DNA from 3 places in the Propionispora hippei DSM 15287 genome. Region 2 is predicted to be linked to each of the others. Evidence: riboswitches for the same ligand, from Rfam matches in the RefSeq annotation. Region 2 holds a riboswitch; each other region holds the start of a gene.
What was found. Region 2 has a riboswitch for lysine ahead of F3H20_RS12360 (amino acid permease). Riboswitches for the same ligand answer to the same signal wherever they lie in the genome.
Positions count from the first base shown of each region.

Region 1: it holds a riboswitch for lysine, as region 2 does, so the genes downstream of both, F3H20_RS11230 (diaminopimelate decarboxylase family protein) here and F3H20_RS12360 (amino acid permease) in region 2, are expected to answer to the same signal.
Region 3: it holds a riboswitch for lysine, as region 2 does, so the genes downstream of both, dapB (4-hydroxy-tetrahydrodipicolinate reductase) here and F3H20_RS12360 (amino acid permease) in region 2, are expected to answer to the same signal.

Region 1 covers NZ_FQZD01000017.1:32,918-36,198, reverse strand. Annotated here, with positions in the region: gene F3H20_RS11230 (diaminopimelate decarboxylase family protein) at 113-1,357, opposite strand; lysine riboswitch at 1,468-1,643, opposite strand; gene F3H20_RS11225 (metallophosphoesterase) at 1,702-2,181, opposite strand; gene F3H20_RS11220 (XTP/dITP diphosphatase) at 2,178-2,768, opposite strand; gene rph (ribonuclease PH) at 2,765-3,281, opposite strand, start outside.
Region 2 covers NZ_FQZD01000021.1:31,917-35,197, forward strand. Annotated here, with positions in the region: gene F3H20_RS12355 (amino acid permease) at 77-1,459, shown strand; lysine riboswitch at 1,575-1,754, shown strand; gene F3H20_RS12360 (amino acid permease) at 1,887-3,281, shown strand, end outside.
Region 3 covers NZ_FQZD01000006.1:203,249-206,529, forward strand. Annotated here, with positions in the region: gene F3H20_RS04340 (hypothetical protein) at 1-148, shown strand, start outside; gene F3H20_RS04345 (YlmC/YmxH family sporulation protein) at 163-450, shown strand; gene F3H20_RS04350 (hypothetical protein) at 529-1,242, shown strand; lysine riboswitch at 1,413-1,590, shown strand; gene dapB (4-hydroxy-tetrahydrodipicolinate reductase) at 1,719-2,513, shown strand; gene F3H20_RS04360 (aspartate-semialdehyde dehydrogenase) at 2,748-3,281, shown strand, end outside.

The sequences.
Region 1 (3,281 bases), on a different contig from region 2:
AGTATGGTGTAAAAATTACCGTCAGGGGGCGTTTCGGATGGTTTTCAGGCATGCCCTAATAAAAGATAAAAAAGTAGTGCCGAGAATCTCGTTCTCAACACTACTCTCTGTTTTAAAACTCCAGCGTTGCAAAATAATCTTCAATTGTTTCGGCGCGGCGGATCAACTTCACGCTGCGGTCCGGCCGCAGCAGTAACTCAGCGGAGCGAAGCTTTCCATTATAATTGAAACCCATAGCGTGCCCATGGGCACCGGCATCGTGAATCACCACGACATCGCCGATATCAATCATCGGCAGCTTGCGGTTAATGGCAAACTTATCATTATTTTCGCAAAGTGAGCCGGTTACATCGTAGATATACCCTTTCGGCCAGTCTTCCTTACCGACTACCGAAATATGATGATAGGCCCCATAAAGTCCGGGACGCATCAGGTTGGCCATGCAGGCATCAAGTCCGACATAATTTTTGTAGATTTCCTTTTTATGCAAAACGGTGGATACCAGATAACCATAAGGACCGGTAACCATACGGCCGCATTCCATCGCCAGTTTTAAAGGATGCAGTCCGTTAGCCACGATCTTTTCCTCATACGCCTGCTTGATACCCTGGCCCAGACGTTCAAGATCGACTGCTTCCTGCTCCGGCCGGTACGGAATACCGATACCGCCGCCGAAATTGACAAACTCTATGCGGATACCCAATGACCGGTTAACTTCCAATACTAAATCGAACATCATATGAGCGGTTTCAATAAAGAAATTATGATCAAGTTCATTGGAAGCAACCATGGTATGAAGGCCAAAGCGTTTTACCCCTTTTTCCTTCACAATGGCCAGGGCCGACAGTAGTTGCTTTCTGGTCAGTCCGTATTTGGATTCCTCCGGATTGCCGATGATAGCATTGCCGCCTTCCCGGAGCGGGCCCGGATTATAGCGGAAGCAAAGCACCTCCGGGATGCCGGCATGTCTTTCCAGATAATCGATATGACTGATATCGTCCAGATTGATCACGGCACCCATTTCACGGGCTTTCTTAAATTCAATGGCCGGCGTATCATTGGAGGTCAGGATAATCTCCTCGCCCTGCAGCCCGGCTCTTTCTGCCAGCAAAAGTTCCGCCAGCGAACTGCAGTCGGCCCCAACACCTTCTTCCCGCAAAACTTCCATAATGGAAGGATTGGGAGTCGCTTTTACGGCAAAATACTCCTTAAATTCAGGCGCCCAGGCAAAGGCATTCAATAAAGCGCGCACATTGTCCCGGATAGCCTGTTCATCATAAATATGAAAAGGCGTTTTATATTCCTCAATAATCCTGTGAATTTCATCTTTAGAAAATGGTAGTTTCTTTTCCGCCATGTTAAAACCTCCTCAATATAGTTGGACAAGAAGCCGCCATAAAACACAAAAAGCGACTTGCGTACAATCTCACAAATCGCTGAAATGGTAAAGGAAGTTTTACCCACGTGCAAGATAGTAGCGCTCCCCTTGATATCCATCAAGCGACAGTCCGGTATTTCTTAAACACAAGACCAGCGGCAATCCCTGGCAAAGACTGCAGCTTCGGCGGCTATCCCTTTCCCTGGCTTCACAGTTCGCCAGACTCCGTCAGGTACTATTGATAGACCGCACCTCTACCACAAAATAATATAAACTTGTAACTTATCATACAGGATATGCCTATATCCTGTCAATATATATTCTTATCTGATATCAATGATCTGAGCCGCAACCTTACCCTGATCAATCACTAGCAGGGCGCAAGTCGGTACGTTGCCCCGCGGAAAGCCGGCGCTTCCCGGGTTTAAAACCAGCAAGTCGCCTTCCCAGGTAATATCGGGGATATGGCTGTGCCCGTAAATAACAATATCGACCGCAAGATCATTGGCCTTTTCAATCAGCTCCCGGGTGCCGTATTTTACTTCATAACGATGACCGTGAGTCAGCCAAATGCTTTTTCCTTCCACGGTTAAAAATTCATCTAACTTGGCGGTAGCATGATAACCGTCGCAATTTCCCGCCGCCGCCACCACCGGCACCGTTGTTAAGCCTTCAAAAAAGCGGATGTCCTGACTGTTATCGCCGGCATGAAGCCATAAATCCATATCCGGCAACGCTTTTACCGCTTGGTTAACCATAATGCCCCGGCCATGGGTATCGCTGATGACGCCGATCTTTTTCATGACATATATCCCGCCATCTTATCCACCATATGCCGTACAGCCATGCCGCGGTGACTGATTTTATTTTTTTCTTCCAAGGAAATTTCAGCCATGCTTTTGTTTAAAGCCGGGATAAAAAACAAGGGATCATAGCCAAAGCCGCCCGTTCCCCGCGGCGCCTGAAGAAGTACTCCCTCACAATAGCCTTCGGTCGTCAAAAGCGTGCCATCGGTATCCAAAAAAGCCAGTACACAGCAAAACCGCGCCTGACGGTCAGTTATCCGCTGCATAGCGGCCAGCAGCTTTTCGTTATTTTGGGTATCTGAAGCCTGTTCTCCGGCATACCGGGCGGAAAGCACCCCCGGTGCTCCGTTTAAAGCAACCACTGCCAGCCCCGAATCGTCGGCCAGGCAGGCCTTTTTCGTATATTCCTGATAATGCCGCGCTTTTAGCACCGCATTCTCGGCAAACGTGCTGCCTTTTTCCACTGCCTCCGGAATACGGTCAAAGTCGGCCAGGGAAAGTACGGTAACCGGCAAATGAGCCAAGGCTTTCTTAAACTCGGCGACCTTCCCTTTATTATAGCTGGCAATCACTATCTCTTTCACGGTTCACGCCCTACCTTCCAGGCCAGCGGCCCCAGAATGTCCTTTTGGTAATCAATCAATGCATGGATGCCTTTTTCACCGTAATTCAGCATTTCATTCAACTGCTGGCGGCTGAAATCGCTTTTTTCTCCCGTTCCCTGCACCTCGACAAAGGTACCGCTGCCGGTCATTACCAGATTCATATCCACGGCGGCATGAGAATCCTCTTCATAGCAAAGATCCAGGGCTGTTTCGCTGCCAATGACGCCTACGCTGATTGCCGCCAGGAAGTCCCTGACCGGAAAAGCCTTGTCTTGCTTATAGATGGTATTTACCGCATCAACCATGGCGATAAACGCACCGGTAATGGCCGCTGTCCGGGTGCCGCCGTCAGCCTGCAGAACATCGCAGTCCAGCCAAATCGTTCGTTCTCCCAATGCCTTTAAGTCTACCACGCTGCGCATGGCCCGGCCGATTAACCGTTGAATTTCATGGGTACGGCCGGTAATCTTTCCTTTGGCCGCCTCACGGATA
Region 2 (3,281 bases):
GGACATAGTTATGTATAATTTACTGAGTGTAAATAAGTTGGGTAGAAATAAGGAACGGAAGTGGAGTGAAGTAAGAATGAACCATCCTAATGCGGAGGAAGGAAACATTCAGCGGGGCCTTAAGAACCGTCATATTCAGATGATTGCTCTGGGTGGCGCCATTGGCACCGGCTTGTTTTACGGCTCGGCCTCGGTCATTAAGCTGGCGGGACCGGCCATTACGGTATCGTATTTAATCGGCGGCATCATTATTTTCTTTATCATGCGGGCCTTGGGTGAGATGTCGGTGGAGCAGCCGGTATCGGGTTCCTTCAGCCAGTATGCCTACCAATACTGGGGTGAACTGCCCGGCTTTATCGGTGGCTGGAATTACTGGTTCAACTATATTGTAGTCAGTATGGCGGAGCTTGCCGTTGTCGGCACTTATGTGAATTACTGGCTGCCGGATATCCCCATCTGGGTATCGGCGCTGGTTTGCCTGGTGGCAATTACCGCCATCAATCTTATTCATGTGAAAGCCTTCGGCGAGTTCGAGTTCTGGTTTGCCATTATCAAGGTGCTGGCTATTGTCGGCATGATTGTGTTTGGTGTAGCTATTATTGTTTTCGGCTTCGGTCACGGCGGCGTGCCGATTGGCCTGGGCAATCTCTGGCAGCATGGCGGCTTTTTGCCTAACGGTGTTTACGGCGTTATTTTATCGTTAGTCATGGCCATGTTTTCTTTTGGCGGCGTGGAACTGATCGGTATTACCGCCGGCGAAGCGGAAAACCCGAGAAAGTCCATCCCGCAGGCAATCAATCAGGTGGTTTGGCGGATTTTACTATTCTACGTCGGAGCGCTGACCGTTATTTTGGCTATTTTCCCCTGGAATGAGATGGGGACTCAGGGCAGCCCCTTCGTGCAAATCTTTACCCATGTGGGTATTCCGGCTGCAGCCCATTTGTTGAACGCGGTTGTGCTTACGGCAGCCTTGTCCACCTATAACAGTGCGCTGTACAGCAACGGCCGGATGTTGTATGGTCTGGCCCTGCAGGGCAATGCCCCGCGGCTGTTTGCCAAATTGAACACCTCCGGTGTTCCGGTAGCTGCCATTTTGGTATCGTCAGGCGTTACGCTGTTTGCCGTTTTACTCAGCTATATCGATCCGGACCGGGTGTTTTTGTATTTAATGGCAGTGGCGACTATCGCCATTATCATTAACTGGGCTATGATTTTGTTAGTTCAGCTTAAATTCCGGCAGAAGAAAGAGGCCGAAAAAGCGGTGCTGACCTACAAGCTGCCCTGGTATCCCTTTTCGTCCTATATCAGCCTGGCTTTTCTGGCCTCCATTTTAGTCATTATGGCCTTAATTCCCGATATGAGGTACTCGCTTTATATCGCACCGGCCTGGCTGCTTTGTCTGTACATCGGTTATCAGGTAAAGGCCAAACGGCAAAGTGAGCCTGTACGAAACTATTAACAATAGCAATTTATTGTAAAAAATTCGAAATTTGTTTTTATTTTTAGCACAGAAACGTAAAAGTCTCTTCCTAAAACACAGGGGATCAAGTATAATAAAAATTAGTTTAATACGGTGATCAGATAGAGGCGCGGGGATTATGAAACTGCAGTGAGCTGGCTGGCGATAAAACTGCAGCGGAGGAATACCCGCCGAAGCGGCCGTGCCCTGGCCAGGGCGGCTGCTGGGGTTGTATTGAATAAGTACAACACTGTCATCCGGGTTTCCCACCATTGGATGAAGCGCTATCTCACAGAAAGTTTTACTGTCATGGTTTATGCGGTAATCGTACGGTTGTGAGATGGCTCACGACCGTTTTTTTTTGTGAGCGAAAGGAAAGCGGTTATGGCGGGTTAGGCTGCAGGTTATTAAGACTAGGAGGTATTATATGTATAAGCAGGAAGATATTTTGAAAGAGCTTTGCCCGGCCAAACCGGAACTAAAGCGGGAGATGAAATCGCGCCACTTAATGATGATTTCCATTGGCGGAACGATCGGTACCGGCTTGTTTTTAGGTTCGGGGCAGACGATCAGTCAGGCCGGCCCGGCGGGTGCCATCATCGGATATTTGTTCGGCGGCTTTGTTATGTATATGGTGCTGCTCTGTCTGGCGGAGCTTTCGGTGGCTATGCCGGTTTCCGGCTCGTTTCAAAGCTATGCGTCCCAGTTTATTTCTCCTGGCGCAGGCTTTACCACCGGCTGGCTGTACTGGATTAACTGGGCGGTCTGCATTGCTGCCGATTTTACGGCGGCCGGAATTATCATGCATAACTGGTTTCCCCAGGTTGACACCTGGATTTGGAGCGGTATTTTTGCATTGGGACTGGCTCTGTTGAATGTTATTTCCGTCAAGGCCTACGGCGAGGCTGAATTCTGGTTTGCCGGCATTAAGGTTGCCGCCATTGTGTCGTTCATTATTGCCGGAGCCGGCCTGATGTTTGGTTTTACCGGACATGAGGGAGCTATTGGACTTAGCAATTTCCATACCGGCGGCGGTATTTTCCCCAATGGGTTTTCGGCGGTGTTTCTGACGATGATTGCCGTTTCCTACTCCTTTCAGGGAGCAGAACTGGTAGGCATTGCGGCAGGCGAATGCAAGGAGCCGGGCAAAAACGTGCCCCGTGTCATTCGCGGCATTACTTACCGGATTATGATTTTCTACATTTTGGCGATGATTATTCTGGCCGGAACGATTCCCTGGCAGGAAGCCGGCGTGCTGGAAAGTCCCTTCGCTCATGTGTTCGGACGCATTGGCATTCCCATCGCCCAGGATATTATGAGCTTTGTGGTGCTTACTTCGGCATTATCGGCCGGTAATTCCGCCCTGTACGCCTGCTCGCGGTTATTGTGGTCAATGGCCCAGGAAGGGCTGGCACCCCGTTTTCTTGGCCAACTAAACCGCAATGGTGTTCCTTTTTACGGCGTTATTGCTACGCTGATTCTGGCATGCCTGTCGCTGCTGACCAGTGAGTATGCGGCAGACACCGTCTATCTATGGTTAATGGCCAGTACCGGCCTGACCGGCTGCCTGATCTGGGTTATTATTGGCTGGTGCCAGATGAACTTCCGTAAGAAATTTTTGGCGGCAGGCGGTTCGGTGAAGGATCTGGTGTTCCGGACGCCCTGCTATCCGCTGGTGCCGATGCTGGCTATTGGGCTGAACCTGGTCGTTATCATCAGTCTGTATTTCGACGAATCCCAGCGTATCGTGCTGTATACCGGCTTCCCCTTGCTGGCAGCCATTTATCTGTTCCATGAAGTTTTCCTGAAAAAGCGGACTGCC
Region 3 (3,281 bases), on a different contig from region 2:
GTCGCTCATTATGTTGCTTTCGTTTTTAAAGATTGATGTTCCGGAAAAGATCCTGTTGCTGGGCGTCGCTATGGACCCGCTGCCTTGTCTGGCCATTGGCCTGGCTATTGTGCAGCCCCTGGTTATGCGCCTTTTTAACAAGAATTAGGAGTGAAGAAAAATATGAGGTTAAGTGAATTATCGGGAAAAGAAGTCATCAATATCGGTGACGGAGCGCGGCTGGGAGTCATTAACGAGTGTGAGCTTACGTTTGATGCCAGAACCGGGGAAATTGACTCCCTGATTCTGCCGGTGAGCCAGAGCTTTTTGCATTTTTTAAGCGATACGAAAGTTTCCGCCATTCCCTGGGACAGTGTTAAAAAAATTGGCGACGATGTCATAATTATTGAGTTGCAGCAGGCAGGAGAAGTGTCGAATTCCCGCATGCTTCGTCGAACCGGCAATACATAGTAAGCGGCAGAATGGACAAACTAACATGGTAGAATTGGACTTTGTCCAATTCATACTTCAATGTTAGGAGGTCTGTTTATGAACAATTCCGGAAACAACCAGTCTTCTACGCAACAAACTGCCAGCAGTGCAGTCGTTAACAGTTACGCCGGCGCTTCCTCAAGCAGCGGCCAGAACGCCGCCGGTGCGCAGGGACAGGCAACAAACGGCATGCAGGCACAAAATGCATCGCAGAGTCAAACAGCTACCTCAAGCAGCGGCCAGAATAGCGGTGCGTCAAACAGCACCCAGTCTTCGCAAGCTGCCGGTAAAGGAACAAAAAGCGTCGTTGGGGTATTTAAGTCACGCAGCAGCGCCGAGCAGGCTGCTCAGCAATTGCGTCAGCAGGGCTTTAGCACCGAAGAGATCAATTTGGTAAGCAAGAAGCGGGAAGGAGAGGGCAAACCCGAATACTATGACGACGATATTACCGACGGCGCTTTAACGGGCGGCACTATTGGCGGTATTGGCGGTTTGCTGCTGGGCGCCGGGGCTATGGCTATTCCGGGGATTGGTCCGGTTATCGCCGCCGGTCCGATTGCGGCAGCTATCAGTGGTGTTGTAGCTGGCGGTATTGCCGGCGGCCTGATTGATTGGGGCATTCCGGCCGAGGCTAGTCATCGGTATGAGGAAAGTGTGGCTCAGGGCAATACGCTGGCCGTTATCCGCGCCGACGCTGCCAAGGTAAATGCCGCCGCTCAGGTATTGCGGCAAAACGGGGCCAGTGAAGTGGAAAGTCACAATACCAAATAGTGATTGTAAAATCTGAAATTGACTAAACGGCTCCAGCGGTTAACTCGCCTTTACTCCCAGGAGTAAAGGCGAGTTAAGCGGCGGTCGGTGTTTTTTTTCGCAAAAAGATTGACACTGATGGAACGCTTAGTATACAATGTACGTAAAATAAATAGACCTCATCCTGCGCGGGGTGGAGTAGAGGTGCGAACAAGATGAGTACTTTCAGCTAGAGTGGTGTCGATGATCTGAAAGGAAAGGGTTGTTTGCCGAAGTATAGCAAGGCGGCCAAGCCTTGTATACTGGTCTTACATCGAATAGGTTTAAGACTGTCACCAAAGTGGTATTTGGTGGAGCGCTATCTCAAATCGACGGCAGGGGATATTCTTTTGTTATATTTCCTGATGTCATGGTTTTGGCTGTCTAATCACAAATAAGACAGCCGGTGAGATAAGCATTCACCGGCTGTCTTTTATTATTTTAGGAGGTGGACTTTTGTGATTAGAGTAATAGTGTGCGGCGCATACGGCAAAATGGGCCGTGAAGTGTTGAAGGCCGTATATAATGACAAGGAATTGGAACTGGTCGGTGCTATGGATGTGAACTCCAGCTTTGCCGATGCCGGCGAACTGATTGGTATAGGCAAGATCGGCGTTACGGTAGGCAAGGATTTACAGACGGTTATCACCGAGACCAAACCGCAGGTTATGGTTGATTTTACTAATCCCGCCGCAGTGATGCCCAACATTCGCACGGCTATTGCCTGTGGTGTAAGTCCTGTTGTGGGTACAACCGGCTTATCAGCGGATGATTTGGCAGAAGTAGGGCGGTTATGCAGCGATAAAAAGGTCAACGCGTTGATTGCGCCTAACTTTGCTATTGGGGCCGTATTAATGATGAAAATGGCGCAGGACGCGGCAAAGTATCTTCCTCATGTGGAAATTATCGAACTGCATCATGACCAGAAGCTGGATGCTCCCTCCGGTACGGCGCTGCGGACGGCACAGTTGATTGCCGAAAAGCGGGGTTTCTTAAAACAGGGCCATCCGAACGAAGAGGAAAAACTGGCCGGTGCCCGAGGCAGCGAACTGGAGGGTATTCGTATCCATAGCGTCAGACTGCCTGGCTATGTCGCCCATCAGGAGGTTATTTTCGGCGGCTTGGGGCAGACTTTGACCATCCGTCATGATTCGATCTCCCGTGAGTCATTCATGCCCGGCGTGGTGCTTGCCTGCAAGCGGGTACTTACTATCACGGGGCTGGTTTGTGGTTTGGAGAACATTTTGGACTAATGCATAATATGGTGAGTATGAACGGTGCTAGGGCGTGCCTTCACACTAACGGAATGATCCATGGCGACTGATTTTTTGCGCCAGACGAGATATACCCTAAAGGGCACGCGAAATTTTGCAGGAATAGCGGCCCCTATTTTCAAAAATTTTAGCGAAGTATGGCACAAAAAGCGCTGTCAGGGAGCGTTTCGGATAGTTTAAAGACACGCCTTACAGGAAAAGGAGCGATTGGGAATGAAAAAATATAATGTTGCAATACTCGGGGCTACTGGCGCAGTAGGCAAGGAGTTTCTGGAACTGATTGAAGAGCGTAATTTTCCGTTTGCCGAATTGAAACTATTGGCTTCCTCCCGTTCGGCAGGTAAAAAAATCGACTTTATGGGAAAAACTTATACTGTAGAAGAAGCCAAACCGGAATCCTTTGAAAATGTACAGATTGCTTTATTTGCCGGCGGCGCGGCGAGTAAGGCTCTGGCTCCCGAGGCTGTAAAGCGCGGCGCCGTCGTCATTGACAATTCCAGCGCCTTTCGCATGGATCCGAAGGTGCCCTTGGTCATTCCCGAGGTAAATCCTGAGGCGATTAAAGAACATCAAGGCATTATCGCCAATCCGAACTGTTCTACTATTATTATGCTGATGGCATTAAAGCCGATTTATGACAAAGCGAAGATTAAACGGATCGTCGTATCGACCTATCAGGCCGTTTCCGGTGCCGGTAAAGAAGCGATTGATGAACTGGAAAATCAGGTGGTTGCCCATATTCAACGG